3 regions of the Paenibacillus sp. IHB B 3084 genome follow, and region 3 is predicted to be linked to each of the others. Evidence: riboswitches for the same ligand, from Rfam matches in the RefSeq annotation. Region 3 holds a riboswitch; each other region holds the start of a gene.
The links. A riboswitch is a leader RNA that binds a small molecule or an ion and turns the genes downstream of it on or off. The one in region 3 is predicted to bind cyclic di-GMP.

Region 1 (7,750 bases), 870 kb from region 3:
AATCTGAATGATACCGGACAACTGATGATTTGAAAATACAACCATTTGAGGAACGGCTTTGCCCGCATCCAAAATCCGTACACGGAATATCATCCCGTTCGGAGGAACCTGATCGAGCTTGTACTGAAGTGACAGCTCAGGATTCGTGGACGCATTTAGACCGGGAGGAATATCATCACTGCTGAGCAATACCGGAGCCGTTGTACTTCCTGCTACGGACATCGCTGACGATGTTCCTTTAGCAGACGACTCAGTAGAGGCCGCAGAAATATTGACATTGTCCTTACCGACTACACCCTTAAATTCTGCTGAAGAGTCATCCCGCTGACCAAGCTTCCATACCGGACTGGCCGCCGCTACTTTATCCGTCTGAAGTTCTTCACTCTTTGGAGGCGTATGAATAAACCAGGCGATCATCGCTATAGCTGCGACCCCCAGTAGCCCGGCCAATACTACTATATACCTTTGGGTCAACCATTTTTTCATCATTGTGCTCCACCCTCTCTCCTCAAAATTTTTGGCGGGGAAAGAGTATATATCAAGGAAGAAACAAAGCGTTGCCGGGAATTACCGCTTTCGCTTCATGCTGACTTTCCCACATCAGACGTGCCATTGCGTCGCCTTTTTCATCATAATATTCAACCTTCAAATCTGCTATTTTTCCTGCTTGCAAGGTAATGCTGCCCTTGCGTTCAGTCCAGCTTTGTTTGAACCAACTATCAATAATCAGCTTGCCGTCTATCCATACACGAATACCATCATCGGATATCGTGGTAAACGTATAGGTCTCACTATATTGCGGCTTGATTTTGCCCGTCCAGCGGACCGAGAATTGACCAGCCTCCACCTTGGGATCAGGCGAGGCGGCGCGCCAGTTATAATCCAGCTTACTATCTGTGCGAACCAAAACAGTGGTGCCGTCCAGATTCATGCTGTTAAAATATTCACCCCGCAGCCCGTTCGCATAGACCATATTCGGAACGGAAGGCGGGGCTGGTTTGCTTACCACTGGCGGAGCCGGAGTCGAGCCGTTTTGCCCCGTGTCCGGTACGGTCGGTGACTCCACCTCAGGTAGTTTCATCGCAGCCAACCCTTTTTTCACGTCATCCCGCGTCAAGCTCTTCGAATTATTCATATAATCCTGAATCTGATCCGTCGTGTTATTTTCGGTCAGCATCTTGCCCCAAGTCATGGAATACACCCATTTGGGCTGAGCCTGCATGACCTCGGGACTCGGCATCTCACCGTGTTCCCCAATGGCAATCGGCTTATTTCGTGCCAGTCCGAGCAGTCCTTCGTAATGGCTTTGCTTAAAATCATTGTTGTAAATGTCTACAGCCAAGATATCCACCTTGTCATCCCCCGGATATTTCGGGGTATATGGGACGGTGTACGAACTAGGTGCATTCGGACTCCATACCCACAGCAGATTGTTCAGTTGATGCGTGTTTACAAAACGGTCATACATGATATTCCATAGCTGATTGAAATTGTTCTTGTTTCCCCACCAGAACCAGTCGCCGTTCATTTCGTGGTAAGGTCTCCATAATACCGGAACACCCGCATCACGAAGCTGCTTTAACGATATAGCGACCTTATCCAGATCGGCAATGAGAAGATTATACTGCGTAGTGCCCGGCGTCACGTATTTATTGAACTCCGCCTGGCTTACTTTCGCCTGCACATTGGCCCAAGTCAGTGGCTTGCCCGGCAACGGTTCATGATAAGTCATCGTAACTATGCCGCCATCTCTACTCCAACGTATAGCGCTATCGACGAGATTTTTACGTTGTGCTGCCTCCGTAGCGGCGGACTGGCTGGAGATGGCTCCCATCTCGTAGCCATGTACACCAGCATACGCCTTACTGATTTTTTGGACCTTGTTGCTTAATTCATCCGGACTTTCCAAATAATCATGTTGACCTGTGACCATTTTTTTCCCCGAGATGCTGATCAAATAGCTGTATAGTTCACGGGCCTCAGCAGAAGCGTCCGAATTAACAGGCTGTAATGTGGCAGCATTCGCCACGGACAGAGATTCACCAAAGCCGACGGGCAACAAAGAAAAAAGCATAACAACGGGGAGTACACTGCGTATCCATCGATTCACAGGGGTAAAATAGGGGCTCACTCTCGCTCTTCCTTTCGGTAGCCAGGCTGCCATCCTTACGGAAGGCCCTTTAGCTTTGCGTACCTGCCTTTCAACAGGGCTGCGTTTATCGTGGAAGGAGTTTGGATTCCTTCTTATCCCTAAGTATCGACTTTTTTTTACCAAAATTTAATAGGTCATGTTCATTGAATTTACAGATTTTCGTGTATTTTCGACAGTTTGGGCTAAATAACTTCATAAATGAGTCTTTTTTCATCTTTACGAAATATTTATGAAATAAACTTGTGACGGGAAATTTCATCCCAATCCATGCAAAAGCGGACAATATCCTCTTCAACCAGCTCAGAACCTGTCTGTACCTCGATTAATTCCACATCAGTCACGGCCAAAATGCTATGCTTTGTCCCTTCAGGAATACGAACCACATCACCAGCCTTCACCTTGTGCAGCTTTTCATTCAAAATAATTTCCGCTTCACCGCTAATGATGGTCCAAATTTCACTCCGTTTGAAATGAAGTTGGTAGCTGATATTTTTGCCTTGCAGCACACGGATTCGCTTAGTCAATACCTCATTGCCCTCTTCATACTTTACATAATCCACTACCCTATAATGTCCCCAACGGCGCTCTTCGTACATTGGTCGCTGATTGTGTGCTTTGAGCACTTCCTTGATGCGCGGACTTTCTGCCTTATTAGTCACAAGGATGCCATCCGGGCTGGCAGCTACGATCAGATCATTCGTTCCAATAATCGCCACGGGAATGTCCAGTTCATTGATGAGGCTCGTATTGACACAATCCTCTGTTACTACACCTCTGCCCACTTGCTGATGGGACATTTCTTCCGTCAAGGTGTTCCAGGTACCCAAGTCCTTCCAGAAGCCATCATACGGAAGAACGACGATATCCTTCTCCTTCTCGACTACCGCGTAGTCAAAGCTGATTTTTTCCAGAGAAGAATATTGCTTTTGCATTTCTTTATAGTTCAGCGGCAATCCTTTGGATGCCAAGATATCAAGCAAATAACCTAATTTGAATGCAAAAACCCCGCAGTTCCATAGAGCATTGCGTTCAATCAGACGCTCCGCCTGCTCCCGGTCGGGTTTCTCTTGAAAATGGCTCACTTCACGGTAGCCTGTGCTACCTTGTGTAGCATCGTTTTTCGGTATAATGTAACCGTATTTCTCAGAAGGATAAGAAGGGACAACCCCAATTAACGCAAGCTTGCCTTCACTCTCCTGAAGGGTATGCTCCAACTGGGCGACGGTAGCAAAGAAAGCATCCTCTACATAGGGGTCTACCGGCAATATAGCAACAATTTCATCGGGCGAAACACCAACGATGGAATATAGATAGGTCGCTGTCAACGCAATGGCGGGAAAGGTATCTCTTCGTTCCGGCTCAACAATGATGCGCGTATCCTGCCCAACCTGACTCTGAATCATTTCGACCTGCGCTCTCCCTGTTGCAATGAACGAGGATTCAGACAAGCCGTTATCCCCCAGTTGTCTCCACACCCGTTGCACCATCGATTCCGAATTCCCCTCCGGACTCTCCAGCACCTTCAAAAATTGTTTGGAACGGGAATCGTTGGACAAAGGCCATAATCTTTTACCGGAACCACCAGACAAAAGTACGAGCTTCATAACTCTCCACTTCCTCTCTAATTTGGGTAGGTGATCGGATGGTACACGGTTGAGTAGCCCGCTACGGGATGGATTTGATCTTACGATCGCTGTTGGACCGGGATTCACTCGATTATATAAAATCGTATAAAGGTTTGAATCCCGGTCCAAAGGCGAACGCTTTGCTTCTACAGATTCAAATCCATCCCTGCGCTACTCAAATATGCATCATGCCGATCATACCGTGTATTGCAAAAGGCACGACCGGACATGATTAGTCCGGTCAGCCTGTAAAGACGCGCGTGCACTCGCGCTTGCCTGCCGTGCTTGCAGGCTTCAAGTAATGTTCAGCCCTGCCACGCCCTTGCTCGGAAGGAGCAGCATAGCGTAATCACATGATAGCCTTGCTCCACAGGAGTAGCATAGCGCATTCACATAGTAGCCTTGCTCCGAAGGAGCGGCTTCACTGAGCCGCTCCTTCGGATACGCCCTTCCTACCTCCCCCCATAAGGTGGGAGGTTAAAAATTGTGACTCCATGCGGTAAAAGCAGCGGAGCGGGCAGAATTGTTCTGAAGAAGCGTCAGCGTTTGCCTTTATCCCCGGATTTTAACCTTTGAATGTTTTATACAATCAAGAAAATCCGGGGGTAACAGCAATCGGAAGAACAATCTGCACGCGTAGCGCCTCCAACACCACCACAGTCACTTTTTAATGTTTCACTTTTAAATCCATCACTTTTTAAGCTTCAACCTTATCTCTGTTCCACCCACTCATCCGCGGACGACCCACAGAGTAGTATTCCAGCCCGGAGCCTTGAATCTGCTCCTCAGTAAATACGTTACGACCGTCAATCAGGACTGGCTTGTGCAAAATGGAAGACAATTGCACGAGATTGACGTTCTTGAACTCTTCCCAATCAGTCAGCAGGCAGACCGCATCGCTTCCTTCGGCGGCTTGCTGCGGGGAGGAGCACCATACAATATTCGGGTGATCCACGCGCTCCTTGAATTTTTCCATCGCAATCGGATCATACAGCTTCACAATAGCGCCTGCCTGGATCAGCGTTTCGACGATTTCCAGTGCCGGGGCCTCGCGGATATCGTCTGTATTCGGCTTGAAGGCCAAGCCCCAAATGCCAATCGGCACGCCATGCAGTTGACCCAGCGATTCGCGCAGCTTGGCTACAATCATGAAACGCTGGTCGGTGTTCACCTCGACCACCGATTTTAACAGCTTAAATTCATAGTCTACGTTGCCCGCAATTTGGATGAGCGCATTCGTGTCTTTCGGGAAGCAAGAGCCCCCGTACCCGATCCCTGCTTGCAGGAAAGAGGACCCGATTCGTTTGTCCATCCCCATACCGTCAGCCACACAGGTGACATCCGCGCCCACCTTTTCGCAAATATTGGCGATTTCGTTGATAAACGAAATTTTGGTCGCCAGAAATGCATTGGATGCATATTTGATCATCTCGGCACTGCGGATATCCGTTACATAAATTTTATCCGTGAACACCTGATGCAGCGTAACCATCGTTTCACGCAACCCCGTGTTGTCCAAACCGATAATGATGCGATCCGGATGGAGTGTATCATTGATGGCAGAGCCTTCTCTCAAAAATTCCGGAGCGGATACGATATCGAAGGACAAACTCGTATGACGAGCCAGCACGTCCTTGATCTTTTCGTTCGTTCCGACAGGGACCGTGCTCTTGGTCATAATAATTTTATACCCGTTCATGGCCTTCCCGACATCAGCAGCCGCCTGCTCAATATAGGACAGATTCGCTTCACCGTTAGCCAGAGAAGGCGTACCTACCGCCAAAATAACGATATCCGAGCGTCGAACCGCGTCAGCCAAATCCGATGTAAACTGCAAACGACCCGCTTCCAGATTTAAAGCGATCAATTCCTCAATGCCCGGTTCATAAATCGGAGATTCTGCCCGGTTCAGCATGTCGATTTTGTGTTGCTCCAGATCGACACAAATCACCTCATTACCTTTATGTGCAAAACACACGCCCGAGACGAGTCCAACGTATCCAGTACCGATTACAGCCAGCTTCATTCCGTTCATCCTCCTTTTAGAAAGTTCACATAGGCTTGCTCTACATACTTTTTGAAATGATCCTTGAACGTATCTTCATCAAATTTGCGTGCATGGCTAATGATACCGTCCACATCCCATGCATGCTGCTCGACCTTGGCGACCGCCTCCAGCACATCCTCTACCTGATGTCTGCGGAAAAATACACCATTCACATTAGGGACAATGGTATCCAACGCTCCCCCGCCCTGATAAGCGATAACAGGCCGTCCGGCTGCATTCGCCTCCAGAGGCGTGATACCGAAGTCTTCTTCCCCCGGAAAAACGAGCGCCCGGCATTCTGCCATCAGCTTGTTGACCTCTTCGTCTTCAAGTCTGCCAAGAAACTCAATGTTCGGGGAGGCCATACCTTCCAGTCTTTTACGATCCGGTCCTTCACCAACAATGCGCAGCTTGAGACCATTGCGCTTGAATGCCTCAATCGCCAGGTCAACGCGCTTGTAGGACACTAACCGGGATACGATTAGGTAATAGTCACCGATGCTTGCAGCACGTTGAAAACGGGATGTATTAACAGGAGGGAAAATGACATCCGACTCCCGTTGGTAATAGTGCAGAATTCTCCGTTTGACGACCGAAGAGTTGGCGACAAATTGGTTTACGTTGCGAGAAGTTTTGGCATCCCATGTTTTCAACCGATTCATGTAAAGCTTTAGCATGCTTTTGAGCAGGTTGGATTTGGACTGCCGGGCCATATATGTATCATAATCCCAGGCAAACCGCATCGGTGTGTGACAGTAACAAATGTGAAACGTATGTTTAGGTACCTGGATGCTTTTCATAAATGCGCTGCTGGAGCTTAAAACAATGTCGAAATCCCTAAAATCAAAATCACGGATAGCGATGGGGTACAGCGGCAGCACTCCTTTGAAATTGGCCTTCACTCCAGGGATGTTTTGTAGCCAGGTGGCTCTAATATCTGCATCCTTCAAGTTGTTCGACAGGCGGTCGTCGCTGAACACCGTTGTGAAGATTGGAGCCTCCGGGTACATATCGTGGAATACCTCTACCACCCTTTCCGCTCCGCCCATTTGGATTAAGTAATCGTGTGCTATCGCTATTTTCATCTGAATCATCCTTTAACGCGAATGTCGGTCAGACTCCTGCCAACAAACCCTTATAGTAATGAACTATATCCTTAACCGTGTTCTCGATAACAAAATGCTTCTTGACCCGTTCCATCCCTTTATCGCCCATTTGCTGACGTTCCTGTGGATGCTCCAGCATCCAGCGGATGGCTTCTTCCAGCTTGGCTGGATCACCCGGTTCAATAAGCAACCCGGTTTCGTTCGGTACGACAGTTTCCCTGGGTCCGCCCTCATTCGAAGCAATCACCGGCAGACCTGCGGCCATGCCTTCAATAATGACCTGCCCGAACGGCTCCGGTGTGATGGAGGTGTGAATCAGCAGATCACAGCGCTGCATCAAACCCTGAATGTCATCGACGTGTCCAAGTAAATTGACGTTGTCTAATCCGTATTCGCGCATTGTGGATTCCAGACGGCGTTTATATTCCTCTTCGCCGAACAGTGCATCTCCAGCCAGCCAAAATTTCACACGCTTATCCGGTAAAAAAGTGCGGGCCGCTTCCAATAAAATATGCTGCCCCTTCCACTCTGCCAGTCTGCCGACCAATACGACGTTAAACGAGTCATCGTCACGTGAATTTGCGGTCACATCACGAGCCGTAATCGCTTTGGCAAATGCCGAGTAGACGACGAGTGTCTTTTTGTCCGGGGGCAGCTCCAGCGCACTTAGCGTGGACTTGGAGTTGGCAATGACGCCGTTAGGCAAAAAGCGGGACATCAGCCGAATACCTTTGGCGACAATCGGCTTCAGGTACGGCGGGCCGATATGGTCACGAATATGCCAGATCAACGGCACCTTCGCTGACTTCGCGGCTACTGC
Region 2 (7,750 bases), on a different replicon from region 3:
ATAGTTTTCTTTCTCTTCCTCCGTCAAGAAGGAAATATACTTGAAAAACATTTCAGCCGGTCTGTCCTTTAAAACGACCTGAACCGGTTTTTCCACCTTCTCATAAACAAAGGCGGTCCGCAAAATATCATGTCTTTGAATCACCTGCTGGAAAGCACGCTCAAACAAGCTTCTATCGATCTTACCCTGCAAACTGATTACGGCTTGCTCAAAATACGCATGAGAGTTTTGTTCTCTGAGGAAGTGGTAGAGCATTCCCGACTGCATAGGGGTCAGTGTATAAATATCCGTGATACTGGGCTTAGAATCCCCCAGCGCGCGATATACCTCTTCTACCTCCGCCGTTGTAATGTTGCTTGAACTTACATCACTGGCTGTCAGTTCCGTATATTCCTGTGATACGCAATGCTCGATAATTTGCTCCAGATTGCGCTTAAAGCCTTCTGCCACTGTGATCAGCGTGGCCTTTTCATATTCGTGCTTGTGATAGGCGAAACTCAGCCGCAGCTTTCCATCAGTCACCCTTCCGTTAATGTCCAAGCAGTAAGATCTTTGCATGTCGGGTGAAACCGTCTCATCGGCAAGAACATCGGAGATGGTAAATATATCGGTATCAATATCCTGGTCAAACTGCCCCAGGTAATTGAAGCTGATCTCAGGGTGCAAATTAAACCTTAAGATTTCCTCGTCCCGAGGGAACGTCTGGTATTTTAAAATGCCGTAGCCGATGCCTTTTTGCGGAATGCGCCGGAGGCTTTCTTTAACGGCTTTAAGCCGGGAAGACACGTTCTTGACGCCTGCCATATCCAAAATCACAGGGTATTGGGCGGTAAACCAGCCTACGGTTCTGCTGATATCCATATCCTGAATGATTTCTTCGCGTCCGTGTCCTTCCAGGTTAACAAGTACCTTATCTTCTCCTGTCCATTCCCGAATAGCCTCTCCCAATGCCGTCAAAAGAACATCGTTGATTTCAGTATTGTAAGCCTTATTCACTTCTCTAAGCAGCTTGGCGGTTTCAACTTCATCCAGCACGATTTCGATATGATCGCTATCCATATATTTTCTGCTATGAACGGAATGATCCTTGGGAATTGGCTTGATTTCATTCTGCTCCAGCTCGGACCAATACGTGATTTCTTGCAGAAGCTCCCCGCTGCCGGCATACGTATAAAGTTGTTCAGACCATACCAGAAAAGAGTCCGTTTTCCCTCTGAATGTGACTTCTTCCCCCTTCTCCGCCTGTCGGTATCCTGTAGAAATATCCTCAAAAAGAATCCGCCAAGAAATCCCGTCAACCACCAGGTGGTGAATACTTACGCACAGATAGTCACCGTCTTTCGTTTTGAACAAGTCCGCTTGAATCAGAGGTCCACATTCTAAATCCATGCGGGACTGAAGCTGGGCGGCTTCTTCCTTTACGGAGCTATCATATATATCATCATTTGTAAGATCCTTTACCTCCAGCGAATATAGTTCGCCTTCCGTGCCCCGGTTGAACAGAACCACCTGTCCCGCCTTCTCACGCACTACAATACGCAAAGCATCATGGTGTTCCACCAAGCCATCGAACACTTTTCTTAACACCTTTTCGTCAAAGCCCTGTTTCCTATGTAACAGAACAGACTGGTTGAAGTGATGTTTTGCTGCAAAAGGCTGCTCAAAAAACCAGCTTTGGATGGGCGTGAGCATAATTTCCCCTGTTACCATTCCTTGAAAAGCAGTATGTTCGACAGATTGTACATAGGCACTCAATTGTTCAATCACAGGATGGTCAAAAAGATCCTTTAGTTGCAGCTTTAGCTTATAATCGTGAAGCTTGGACACAATCTGGATGGCTTTAATAGAATCTCCCCCCAGATTCAGAAAGTGATCCTTAATGCCTACCCGTTCGACTTTCAGGACTTTTTCCCATATTTCAGCCAATATCTCCTCTATTTTGTCTCTCGGTGCCGCGTATTCCTCCGTTGCATTCACGCTCAGATCGGGCTCGGGCAATGCCTTTCGGTCAACTTTTCCGCTCGGAGTCATCGGCATGTCGTCCAGCTGCATAAAGCTGGACGGCACCATATAATCAGGCAACTCCTGCATAAGCTGTTCCCGCAGCTCTTCCGCTCCCGGTTCGCCCTCTGCTGTAAAATACGCCGCCAGATACTTCTCGCCTTGCTTGTCTTCCCTCGCGATCACCGCCACTTCCCGGACAAGCGGATGCTTCATTAGCTGCGCTTCGATTTCACCCAGCTCAATGCGGAAGCCGCGAATTTTCACCTGATCGTCAATTCTTCCCAAAAATTCGATATTCCCGTCCGGCAGCCAACGCACCAGATCGCCTGTTCGGTACAGCTTCTCTCCAGCTTCGTAAGGATTCGCCACAAACTTCTCCGCCGTCAGCTCCGGCCGGTGCAGATACCCCCTAGCCAATCCGTCTCCCGCAATGCACATTTCCCCGGCTGCTCCCAGCGGCAGCAGCTTTTGATGTGTATCCATAATGTAAATTCGAGTATTGGCAATAGGTTTACCAATTGGTACCGATGGATACCCCATATCCTCTTCCCGGTACGTCCACGCGGTTGCAATTACGCTCGATTCGCTCGGACCATAGGCGTTCATATACTCCACGCTGTCCTTCCACCGCATTACTAGCTCTTTGGTAATCGCTGATCCGCCCGTCACCAGTTTTTTCAGCGTCGGCAGCCTGTCCGGCTCAATCCCCGCCAGATAGGTAGGCGGCAGCAGCGCAATCGTAATTTGGTTTTCGTTCATGAAGCGTGCAAATTCATTCAGATTATTAATAATATCCCGCGAAACCAGATACAGCGTTCCACCTCCCAGCAAAATCGTGAACATTTCCCAAACCGAGGCATCAAACGAGCTGCTGGCAAATTGCAGCATCCGGTCCGATCCATCCACGCCCCATTTTTCCTGGAAGAAATGCTGGAGGTTGATGATTCCCCGGTGTTCTACCATGACCCCTTTGGGTTTCCCCGTAGATCCCGAGGTATAGATAATATAAGCCAAATCCTCCGGAGTGTTAACAGGCTCCGGATTGGCACGGTCTAGCTCTATATACTTCAGGCTTTCGTCATCCAAGTCCATGATTGCCCCGTGATAGGTGAGCTTGTCCCGGAGATGCTTTTGCGTCAGTACAATGGACGCGCCGCTGTCCTCCAGCATGTAGTGAATCCGTTCCTCCGGATAATTCGGATCTATTGGCAGGTAGGCGCCGCCCGCTTTGAGTGTTCCCAGGATGCCTATGACCATTTCCATGGAACGCTCCGCCATGATGGCGATGATATCGTTCGGCTTCACTCCACGCTCTCTCAAGACAATGGCCAGCCGATTCGCCTGCTCGTTCAGCTCCCGGTAGGTCAGCGTTTGCTCTCCCCAGACCAAAGCCAGGTGATCCGCTCTTTGCTCCGCTCGTTCCTCAAACAACCCGTGGATCGTTTGATCCTTCGGATATTCCACCTCCGTATGGTTAAAGCCGCGAACTAGCGTACTCCTTTCTTCCTCTGGCACGATTTCGATTTGCGAAATAAGAGTTTCACTTTGCTCCATGACTTGAGCAAATAAATATTCAAAGTGGGAGATAACGTTCTCAATGGGGATGAATCTTTCAAAAGCCTGTATCTGATAGTCAAAATTAACGGCTACATCCGCTTCACCTTCTTGTCCCCATATCAGGAGATTGAGTGCATTTCTTTCATGATGATGCGGCATACTTACAATCCGGCATGCTGCGCCGATCAATGCTTCTCTCGTTTCCTGTTCTTCGAAAGAAAGCGATATATCAAACAGTTTGCCTTTCTCATTGCTATTCTCGTAAACCGCCCGGTAAATTTCACCGAAAGACATTTTCTGATGACGATAGCATTGCATAAGCTCACGTTTGATGCTCTTAATCAGTTCTTTGAAGCTTATATCTTTCTCGGGACTGATCCGCAGCGGCAGCACGTTGGCGAAATGTCCCATAGTCTGCTTATATTTAGCTTTGCTCCGATTAAAAACCGGGACGCCGATCACCATTTCGTTCCGATTGCAAATCTTGCTGAAATACAGGAACAGTATGCCTAAAAAATAGTGGAACGACGAGCATCCTTCCTCTTTGCAAAATTCAATCATTTGATTGTATAACGCCTTGTTTATAGTTAAGGTTCGCCGATCACTCCAAACGGAATCGCCGTCACCATCATCGGTATCCATGCCTCTGCTCAACAGAGGCTCGGGAATGGTCAGATATTTGTTCTGCCAGAACGCCCTGTCTTTTAAAAAGGCCGGAGAATTCAGATAATTCTGATTATCAGAAATAAAATCAGCATAGGAATAGACCGTTCTGTTCATTTCGCCAATTCCTTGCACCAATTTATTGTAATTGTCAAACAATTGACTGATTAAGAGAGCAAATCCCCATCCATCGATCACCAAATGATGAACTTTAAGTAAAATGAAGTATGTGTTCGGGGCACCTTTCAACAAAACAAATTGAAAATAGAGGTCCTCTGGTTGAAAAGGCTTTAAAAACTCTTTTTTCATCCAGTTGATGCAAAAAGAGTTTGGATTTTCCTTTACCGAAAAATCATGAAACGGAACTTCATAGTCAGTTTCCGGCAAAAATGTTAAATAAGGCTCTCCCTTTTTATCAATAAACGGGCACTGAGGGAATCATTTTGCCTGATTAATAACTGCATGGACTGCCTAATGATAGCCGTATTCAGGTTTCCTTTAACCTCAACATACCCACCGATATTGTAAATAGGTTTTCCAGGGTACATGCACTGTTCGAACCATATATCTTTCTGATAGGAACTTAACGGATACTCCTTGACACTTATTACACTTGTTTGCATAAAATCCCCTCCTGTTGTTAATCATTTCATGCGTTCTACTCCGTATGCCCAAATCATTTCCGCTACAAATAAAAGAAGCCTGTTCCCATATAAAAAGCACAGGAACAGACAGCAGACTTTGCCCGGTTTCCTTCGGCAACCTGGCAATCATGGCTGTTTAATCCAGCTTTAGACCCATGGCTTTGTGTCCACCACTTTCGAGGTGTTTACGATTAACGGGAAATACATTCGTATATTTTTTAGATCTTTTGAGCATGCTCTTATGCTTCTTCCTTCTACATTCGGTAGGAGCTGACCTTGAGTTCTCAAAACATTTACCTTTATATAGTTTTACAATACGTTGTTAGCTGCTGATTAAAATACTTCAGCAAGCCACTAAATTCCTGTCATCCGACAACTCCAGTTCATTTTACTTAATTTCTCTCATCCCCCAAGATTCAGAAATAACAATCTGCACAACTTTAGCGGCTTAGCTTTTTTTTAAAAAATGATGGATTTGTGATCCACCTAAAAAATGACGTTCCAAAGCTTCTCTCGCATTCGATGTTTCGCCGAAAATAGCGACGTGAGTGTACACGGGGAGTGAAGGACAGTTGGAGTGCAACTTCGGAAGAGTAAAACGTGCTTTTTCCAACATTTTTAGGAGAAAGCCAAAATCAAACCAGGAAAACAAGAGGGAACCCCCTCCACAACTGATTAAGAACAAGTAAGCTTACTGCGGAGGATATATCCAAGGTCTAGTCACAAAGCGTAGCACCCCGAAGAAAAGAATGTCCTTGCAAGAAATGTCGCGCCTAACCTTTATCAAGGAAGAAGCATGCCATTCTTCCGCCTGCGAACGAAGCATTAATGTCAACCAAGAGTTAAGGAGCGCACATGGACAATATCGTCCTAGTCATGGAGGTGTTAGACAGCATACCGGCGAAGTTCATTTTCCAACGGAATATTCCACTATTTGAGCCATGATCACTTTGATCTCAGCACTTGGTTGGAAACGTGGCTGACCATCTCAATCTCACCGGCTGTCAAGGTAAACTGCATCGCCTTCACATTTTCCACAGCATGATGTACTTTTGAAGCCCCAGGTATCGCAAATACGTTCTCTCCGTGAGCGTTAATCAGCCAATTCAGGGCAATCTGCGTTGGCGTCACGTTATATTGTTGAGCCAGCTGTTCCAATGTTTCAATTAGTGGCTTCGATCTCCGCAGCCCCGAATCCCGGAATGCCGTCGTCCACTTGCGCGGACCCTTGATCGACTTGACCAGAGAAGGATTATTATGGAATTTTCCACTTAAGATCCCCTGCATTAGCGGAGAATATGCGATGATCGCCACGCCAAGCTCTTTAGCCGTGTCCAGAATTCCGTTCTGTTCGATTCTCCGGTCGAGTAGGCTGTATTTCACTTGATTCGAAACTAGGCGAAGGCCGTGCTCACGCAGCACACGATCGGCTTCACGTATTTGTTGCGCGGAAAAGTTGCTTACGCCCACATATTTAATCTTTCCTTGCCCAACCAGTTTAGCCATCGCATTCATCACGGCGCCAACCGAAGCAAAGGAGTAAGGCGAATGCACCTGGTAGAGATGAATCGTCCGTTGATCCAAATGGCGAATACGTTCATCAATCGTTGCTGTGATACTGCCTGCGGTCCGAAAGGCCGGCCACCATTTCGTAGCGATATTCGCCTGTTCCGCGAGCGGTCCTCCGATCTCATTCAGCGTGCCGGCCAGTAGCTGCTCAGACTGTCCGCCACCGTATGCTTCGGCGGTATCAAACCAATTAACTCCACCTTCTAAACTGGTCTGAACGATTTGCCGTATATCCTCCCGCCGCAGCACTGGCCAGAATTTCCCGACTATCCCTTTTCCATTGCTGAACTGCCAACACCCAAGCCCCAGCGGTGACAGCTTTAAATCCGAGTTGCCCAGCTTACGTAATTGCAGTGAATCTGCCACATTTACCGTTTTCTCTTCCACGATCCTTCCATCATCTCCCGTAAAAAAGTTTTCATGTGAAACGATTGCCTTCACGTTTTAAAGCACATCAACTTTTCTTCCTGATTTGCACAGTCCGCTATGGAAAGTTTTTTGAACGCTATGCATAGAGTCTGCTTTATAAACTACCTTAAAAAAATGCTTTTGCATAACCCTTATTTGTTTTATCGGTTGGAAGCTTACAAATGTTTAATAAAATGTTATAAAAGCATCTCTTATGGGGAATTTTGGTGTACGGGACATAAAAAAAGATGACTCCTGATGAATTCAGAAATCATCTGATGGCAGCTAGAAAAGGCCTTCTTTTTCAATCTGTCGAAAATCATACTCTGTACCTGTATCAGTTTTCCTCACGAACGCTAAGTTGCCCTGTACCTGGTTCATTCAGAACAATTCTTGCTTTGACGGTCGAACCATCTTTACGCTTAAAAGATAGCAGCTGTGTCTGTCCCTTCGTCAACAGAGACTTGAGCATCGTTTCCGTAATCTGCTTGCCAGCATATTCCTTCCAGACGACAAAGCCACAGCCCTGCTTGTAGTGGCTGCATCCATATCCTTTGCGGCCTTCGATAATGCTCCCGCCGCAATTCGACCGCGGGCAGCTGCCTAAAGTCTGCCTTTGGCCCGGCGAAGTGCCCGACGGCTCGGCGGACGAAGCTCGTGCTGCCCTCGCGCTTGAGCTACTCCCAGCTGAACCCGATGCAGCCGCAGTACGCCCTCCTGCGCCCGATGGCACTTGCTCCAGTGACGATGCTCCGCCCGAGTTGTTGGTACGCCGTGACGGAGCGCGTGCAGACCCTTGGGTGGTGATGCTTCCGCTTGCGCCTCCACTACGGGTGGCTCCCTTACTACCCGAGCGTTTGCCTCTTGCTTCCTCGCCAAAAGCGTTCGCTGGAGCCGGTGGTTGC
Region 3 (7,750 bases):
ATCATTTCACCCATGCGCTCTTCGTTCAGATAGCCAAGGAACGCGTTGAGGGCAAATTGCATCAGCCCGCTCACCTGCAAACCGCTGATAGCCTGCATCCCCAAGGTACCCAGCGTGTAGCCCGTTTCCGGCTTCAAAAGCCAGGATTCGGCCTGCTCCAGCGTGTAATCCAGCGCGCGGCGGTCATAGCCCTTCTCACTGGTTTGACGGGCAAGCGCCTCCAGTAGTGGTCCGGCGTCAAAGTCTGTTGCCTGCCGCTTGATTTCCGCCGCGATCACCGGGGCCAGTTCTGCAAGCGGAAGCGACCGGACCAGCCGTTTGGCGAGAACATCTATGGATGCGGCCGCTTCCGGCGTGCGCAAGCCCTTTTCCACACCGCCCAGCATCAGATCAGCCAGCCGAATATCGGAAATTTTAGATGCGATACTGTCTTTGCCCAGCAAGTTATTTTCCACCGTACTCACCAGTGCATTCGTGAGCTTGTCCCTGTTTTTGGAGAGAAGTGCCGTATGCGGAATCGGAATGCCCAACGGATGACGGAACAATGCGGTGACGGCGAACCAGTCCGCCAATCCTCCGACAAGTCCGGCCTCAAAAGCACCTGCTAACAAACGAACCCAGCCATATTGCTGAAAAGGCAACGTAGCTGCAAAGCCCGCTCCCAGAACAACCAGCGACCAAGCCGCTGCGGTTTTCGTATTTTTTGGTTTTCCCATCCTATAATCCTCCAAACTGACTGTCGAGTAAGTAAAGCCCTATATCTGTATTACCCATCATATCATTGCCCGTATGAATTCCAAAGCTAAAGGCACTCTATTTCATTTATCATATTATTGAATATATTTACAGTACACTAATCAGCATAAAAAGAGTTCATATATCCCCCTTGTGCGTCTACATATTTGTGAACAAAATCACAACATTGGACCCAATCTAATTTTCTCCATGATAAGCCTAATGAACTATTTCGCTAGAACAAAGACCCATTTTTTTCAAAACGAAAGGATATGCGTGTTGGAAGGTGGAATGGGCATAGAATACCTTTAGCATCCTTTACTGGATTTTATTCCAGAAATGAATTGAACCCATGGAATCTTCGAATTTTTTCAACATAATTTAACTTTTTCGTTTGGAGGAATGAGTTAAAAAAATAGAGGGAACAAGGCTGTTTTCACCATAATAGTACACCTGAATTCGAATGGGAAATAATTTAAAATATAATTTGCTACATGCATATATGTGATGTGATAAAATAAAACCGTATAAATAGGAAATCATGTGTAAACCACCATTTTATTTGTTAAACAAACAGCGATTAGCTCGATAAATTTGATCTTTTGTAAAGGAATTGGATATGACAACAGACCAAAAAAACAACGTGAATGGGACCTTTTGGAGCAGCGATCCAGTCGTCATTGCACGTACTCCCTCCGCTTTTGCTAAGCGATCCCTTTTTTATATACAGGAAATAGGTTATTTCAAAAAAACATCTGCTTATGCCATGGAACGGAAGGAACTCACCTCGTTTCTGCTCGTTTTTACGATATCAGGACAAGGGGAATTGCTATACCGGGAGAAAAAATACATATTGAAGCCTCATGATATGTTTTTCGTTAATTGTGAGGAATACGTACAATACAGCACCGCTGGTCATGAAGCATGGGAGTTTATCAGTGTAAATGTGTACGGTAATCTGATCGACAATTTCTATGATCAATTTGCCAAGCACAACAAGCCTGTAATATCACTCAACGATCCATGCACCATATTGGACAAGCTGCGTTCCCTGCTATGCGTACAATCTGATAGAACTCTTACTGCAGAGCTGTTTACATCCAGACTCATCGGTGAGTTGCTGACAAATATTTTGCAGCACCCCTACGATCATCCGTATGTAAACCCGGATACGATCACCGAGGTACGCAAGGTTCAGCAATATTTGGATTGCTCCTACAGTGAACGAATTACGCTGGATTCGCTGGCAGACATGTTTGAGTTAAACAAATTCAATCTCGCTAAAAACTTCAAGAAACAGATCGGATTTTCTCCTATCGATTATCTCATTAATGTCCGCATCACAGCGGCTCAAGGCTGGCTTAAAACCAGTGACGAATCCATTGTGGATATCGCAAGGTTTGTAGGTATTCCTAACACCAGCCATTTTATCAACCTATTCAAGGAACATATAGGAGAAACACCGCATTCCTTCCGCAAAAAATGGGGGAATCGAACTAAACTATAAACTCATCTATCGCGACTTTGTCGAAAAACAGAGAAAAATCTGAGATTGTGCTTGCCTGATCGGAAGCCCAACTGATAGAATGATAGATATAGACTGTTCAGGATAAATGGCAAACCTGTCGAAAGGCGGGGACGCAAAGCTACAGGGCCTTCTTTTTAAGATGGCAGCCAGCTACCGGTTGGAGAGGCTTTTTGTCGTTTCTTTTTTTCCTGAAAAACTTTATACGATAATAGCAAACCTGTCGAAAGGCAGGGACGCAAAGCTATAGGGCCTTCTTTTTAAGATGGCAGCCTGGCCGCCGAAAGGAAGTTTTTCTATGAGGAAAAGGTCGTCTTTTTTACTAATTTTAGTATTTTTATTATCCATCCCCCTACATACGACAGCATTTGCTGCCGAAAGTCAGGTATGGCTGAATCAAAACAACGTAAACCACGGTATTGTTAATATACGTTATCCTGTCAAGTCCAATGTCAAAACCAAGATCGTAATTACCAAGGATGCGGAGAAATACTCTTATTATCTGAATTCGAGCAAACCTGAGGAAGCATTCGCTCTTCAAATGGGCAATGGCAATTATAACATTCGTTTATTGGAACAGCTAACTGGCAATCAGTATAAAGTGATAGGTGAAGAAACGGTCCAGTTAAATTTGAATGACAGTAAAACCATATACCTCAATTCTATTCAAAATATTGACTGGAACGATACGAATCAGGCGATTCGGAAAGCCAAGGAATTAACCAAGGGTGCAACGACAGATGATGAAAAGGTGAAACGTATTTACGAGTATGTCATTAGTCATATTAAATACGATTCCAACCAGCCCTTTTCCTTATCACCCGACTATCTTCCACAAATTGATCGTACACTAGTTTCGCAAAAAGATATTTGCTATGGATACGCTTCACTGTTCGCCGCCATGCTTCGAAGTGTGGATGTTCCAACGAAGTTGGTTATGGGCGAATCCTCCTATGTGAATACTTACCACGCCTGGAATGAAGTCAATATCAACAATCAATGGGTTATCATCGACACTACAGTAGATGCCGCTCTAAAAAGCGGAAAACAGAAGTTTGCAATGGTCAAAGAACCCTCCAAATACACAAAAACAAAGCAGTATTAATTTTTTTTTTTTAGAAAGCCCTGATCACTGCGATCAGGGCTTTTTTCTATTCTTGTTGAGAAATTGTTGAGATACGGAAGGTATTGTATACCTAGTCAGTCATTTAAAACCTATCGTGTTGAATATACTAATTCCGGGACAAGAACAAATATCCATCGTCAACATCAAACCCGTGTCTGGGCCCCCAATAAGTAAACAAGGAAAAGCTAACGGCAAAAACAAGATGACTGGGCCATTAAAGTGAAGGCTGTGGATGATGTAAACCCGGTATTAGATAGCATTGTGCCTGAATCTACACCTGCATCCTTTCTCAGACTACACTAAATGGGAAAGGGAGGATTTTTAAAATCAGTATGTGATACACCTTACATAAGTTAGGGAGGTTTTTTAGATTGCGTAAGCTATCATACTTGTTCATCGCCTTGGGAATACTCATTATTTTGTTTCCTAAAGCCAATGAATGGAGCGAAGATCGGAAGCAGAGCGAGCTTTTGAAAGAGGCAGACGTACTGAACCCTAGCATTATCGACGGCTATAAGCGCTTGTCCAGCAAGCTTGGAGATAACACGGGCATCGAAACCACACGAGGTCCTTCGGTACCCGCAAATGAACCAGACCCTAAGCAACTCCCCATTGCCACCATTAGGATTAATCGTATTGATTTGAAGCTTCCTGTGCTGGAGGGTGCAACTCAGGATAATATGAAGCACGCATCTGTACATATGTCGGAAACGGCAGCTCTGGGTCAGACAGGAAACGCCGCCATAGCAGCCCACCGTGCGCGTACAGCAGGACGTTTATTTAATCGGCTGAACGAGGTAAAGATTGGAGATAAAATCATTATTAATACCAAGGGTGAACAATATAGTTATACAGTCTATAAAATTTCGATTGTCGATCCTACAGACGTCTCCGTTCTAAAAAGCTTTGAAAGTCAAAAGCTGCTCACATTAATTACATGTGACCCTCTTGTAAATCCGACACATCGCCTCATTGTTCAGGCCCGACAAAGCACCTAAAGCTGGATCTGTTCGCCATATCCGAACACCCTTGCTGCTCAGATTTACTTAATTTGCAGCGTTAGGGGTTATCTCTATTTCATTGGACAGACTCTTAGTCCGTTGAATATATTACTTCCGGGAAAGAAGGAGGGATGCTATAAACGCCCCGACATGAATACAATATACAGTAATCTTTATACAGTAATCTTTAGACAAGGAGACTTAAATAGAGTATGAGAAAAAAATGGAATGTAACGATTATTGCATTATTACTCATTTTACAAAGCTTTTTTGGCATCACACAAGCTTATGCTCAAATCCCTGCCCCGGATCAGCCGGAGATTGCTGGAAGCGAGACAGGGCAAACCGTTACAAAAGATGTATATGATATCGTAGTACCCGAAACAGAACCAGTCATAGCACCAGAACAACAGATGCCTCCTTCCCTACCAGCTCCTGTTGTTCAAGCAGCGGCCACCACAAATTCTGAAGAAGCTGCTCAAGCGAGTATTTTAACGAAACTTACCCTGACCGATGCGACCGGTCAAGTGATTGATGCGGTATACAATCCCGATAGTCGCTTGGACATTGATGATGCAGTCCATCTCATTTATGACTGGGAGCTTCCCAACAATACGTACAAAGCCGGAGACACTTTTACCTTTCAATTGCCCGAGCAATTTGAAATCTACACAGATATCTCCTCTCCTTTGGTTACGGCAGATGGAAATGTTGGCCATTTCACGGTAGACCGCCAAGGCAAAGTGGTCATGACTTTCAACGATTACGTGGAGAGCCATTCCAATGTCAGCGGAAAGCTGGAGGTTAAGACCGAGTTCAGCAAGCAAATAGAAAAAGGCAGTACAGAGGTCATTATCGCCATCCCGATCAAGGGTGGCGTACAAACAGCAGTCGTAAATATCAAGCCTGCGGCAGGCTCTTCCTTGGATAAGCAAGGTAAGGCCAATGGAACCCATCAGATTGATTGGACGATTGACGTAAATAAACAATTGGATACGGTCCAACATGCTGTAGTCACCGACCCGACTCCCCAAGGATTGGAGCTGGTAAGGAACTCTATCCAGTTATACCATTTGCAAATCAATGTGGATGGTTCAACCTTGCTGCGTGATCCGGTGGATAGGGATAAGTATACGCTGGAAGCCGATTCGGCTGGTACCGGCTTCATCATCCGTTTTAAAGCTGAAAACATCAGCAGCGCATACCGAATCCAATACTCCACTAACATCACCAGCGAAGAATCCCGTTTTTCCAACACAGCCACTTTTTCAGGCAACAATACGAAAGACGCTTCTGCAACAGCTACAGTAACCGTTCACCGCGGCGAATTTTTGTCCAAAAAAATGGAGCAATACGACCCGGTTACTCAAACGGTATCCTGGGCGATCAAGTATAATTTTGGCGAAAAGAAAATTCCCGCTGGGAAAGCCGTGTTAGCTGACCGCTTCAACAAAAGCCAGCAGCTCATGGCCGGTTCGCTTAAAGTGTACAAAGGAGCTACTTCTGAGGAACTTTCATCCTCCGAATATACCGTCTCACTGGTTAACAATGAAACGGCCAACGGCTTCGATTTACGCTTCAACTCCGATGTGGAGGCAGCCTACACGATCCGTTATCAAACCAAGGCCATAGATCGTGTACTTAAAAATGAACGGATAACGAATACCGTAACGTCTGATGGAGTAACCAAAGATACAACTACCGAGCTAAAAAGCGGGGTCATTGTTAAAGGCTTCAAGGAACCGAACTACAACACAAAAACGATTCCCTGGGATATTGCCATCAATACGGATAAATACACGATGAATCAGGTTGTGATCAACGATACGTTTCCGAATGGCGGTCTGGCTCTTTTACCAGATACATTAAAGATCCAAAGCGCGGACGGAAAATCAACACTAACATCACCAGCAGATTATGAGCTGATTCCTTTATCGCAAGACTATAAGCAAGGATTCACGATACGTTTCCATAAAACGATCCAGGACGCGTATACCATCAGCTATTCAACAACGTTTAATAATGAATGGAAAAAAGATACGAGCAAGCCGGATTTCTGGAATAAAGCTTCCATCTCATGGGTACAAAATGAAACATCTTACTCTGCTGCAGCCGAAGCCCGGCTATGGCCTGACAATCTGACACAGCAGAACGGCGCCAAGCAAGGAAGCTATAACGCTACATCCAAGCACATCACATGGGACATCTTGACGAACTATAACCGTAAAACCCTGAATCAGGCTGAAATAAAGGATACGCTACAGCAAGGGCAGAAGCTGATTCCCGGCTCTGTCAAAGTGTATGACATGACACTGCTCGGATGGTGGAATGGTGTGGAAAAGGGAGCTGAACTGCCAGCAGACCAATATACCCTTGTTCTTCCCACCGCCGATAACGGCAATGAGCTGCATATCCATTTTAATGAACAGATCAACACTCCCTACTGGATCACTTTTCAGACCACATTGGAGGGAGAGCTTATTGATAAAGAAATCAATAATAAGGCTCTGCTGATGGATGGAAATAACATGATCTCTGAGTGGGCAGCCAAAGTAACTGTGCCCCATGGGGGAGAATACGTTACAAAATCCGGTAGCCAGAATGGTAATAAGATTGACTGGCAGATCCGGATCAATGAAGGGCAATCTTATGTCTCCAACGCCAAAATCGTGGATACACCCAGCAGCAATCAAATCCTGATTGAAGATTCCTTTCATTTGTATTCCACCAAAGTATCAGCCAACGGAAAGGCTGCCAAAGACACTGAATTAGCCAAAGATCAGGATTATAAGCTGAAAATTACGACAAACGATCAAGGTCAGCAATCCTTTGAGCTTGGCTTCACACAGGCCATTTCATCCAGTTATATTTTGGAATATCAATCTTTTATTCAAGCGGATGATAAAGCGAAAGTGAGTAACAGCGTCTATTTTGAGGGCGACCGCTTAACTACGGAGCTGAGAGAAACCAGTAAAGAAATCATCGTGCGGACATCCTCCGGTTCAGGTTCAGGGGGAGGCATAACAGGAAGCCTGGAAGTGACCAAGGTCGACCAGGATCATCCTGACAAGGTGTTGTCTGGAGCACGCTTTGCACTCTATGATAAGAGCCAAAAAAGAGCCCCGCTCATTCAAACTACCAATGCAGACGGGAAAATTTTGTTCAATTCATTGCTGTATGATGATTATATTCTGGAGGAACTTGCGGCTCCAACAGGCTATAAAATAACAACCTCGAAGACAGCGGTCAAAATAGACGCCACGGTTAAACAAAGCTCAGGTATTAAGCAGATTGTGGTAACCAATGAAAAAGAGACCCCTGTCGATCCGGGTAAACCTACCAATCCAGGAACGCCTACGAATC

Region 1: linked by a shared signal. The riboswitch ahead of ASL14_RS05915 (glycosyl hydrolase) and the one ahead of ASL14_RS10015 (transglutaminase family protein) in region 3 are both predicted to bind cyclic di-GMP.
Region 2: linked by a shared signal. The riboswitch ahead of ASL14_RS28925 (condensation domain-containing protein) and the one ahead of ASL14_RS10015 (transglutaminase family protein) in region 3 are both predicted to bind cyclic di-GMP.

Annotation. Positions count from the first base shown of each region.
Region 1 covers NZ_CP013203.1:1,259,980-1,267,729, forward strand. The annotation lists gene ASL14_RS05910 (PD-(D/E)XK nuclease family protein) at 1-489, opposite strand, end outside; gene ASL14_RS05915 (glycosyl hydrolase) at 539-2,164, opposite strand; cyclic di-GMP riboswitch class I at 2,145-2,225, opposite strand; gene ASL14_RS05920 (sugar phosphate nucleotidyltransferase) at 2,380-3,756, opposite strand; gene ASL14_RS05925 (UDP-glucose dehydrogenase family protein) at 4,475-5,803, opposite strand; gene ASL14_RS05930 (glycosyltransferase) at 5,809-6,909, opposite strand; gene ASL14_RS05935 (glycosyltransferase family 4 protein) at 6,938-7,750, opposite strand, start outside.
Region 2 covers NZ_CP013206.1:29,452-37,201, forward strand. The annotation lists gene ASL14_RS28685 (non-ribosomal peptide synthetase) at 1-3,558, opposite strand, end outside; partial or broken gene ASL14_RS28925 (condensation domain-containing protein) at 3,553-4,847, opposite strand; cyclic di-GMP riboswitch class I at 4,979-5,068, opposite strand; gene ASL14_RS26500 (aldo/keto reductase) at 5,814-6,824, opposite strand; gene ASL14_RS26505 (type IA DNA topoisomerase) at 7,183-7,750, opposite strand, start outside.
Region 3 covers NZ_CP013203.1:2,133,223-2,140,972, forward strand. The annotation lists gene ASL14_RS10005 (DUF445 domain-containing protein) at 1-716, opposite strand, end outside; gene ASL14_RS10010 (AraC family transcriptional regulator) at 1,355-2,242, shown strand; cyclic di-GMP riboswitch class I at 2,341-2,421, shown strand; cyclic di-GMP riboswitch class I at 2,464-2,545, shown strand; gene ASL14_RS10015 (transglutaminase family protein) at 2,559-3,365, shown strand; gene ASL14_RS10020 (class D sortase) at 3,758-4,384, shown strand; gene ASL14_RS10025 (collagen binding domain-containing protein) at 4,600-7,750, shown strand, end outside.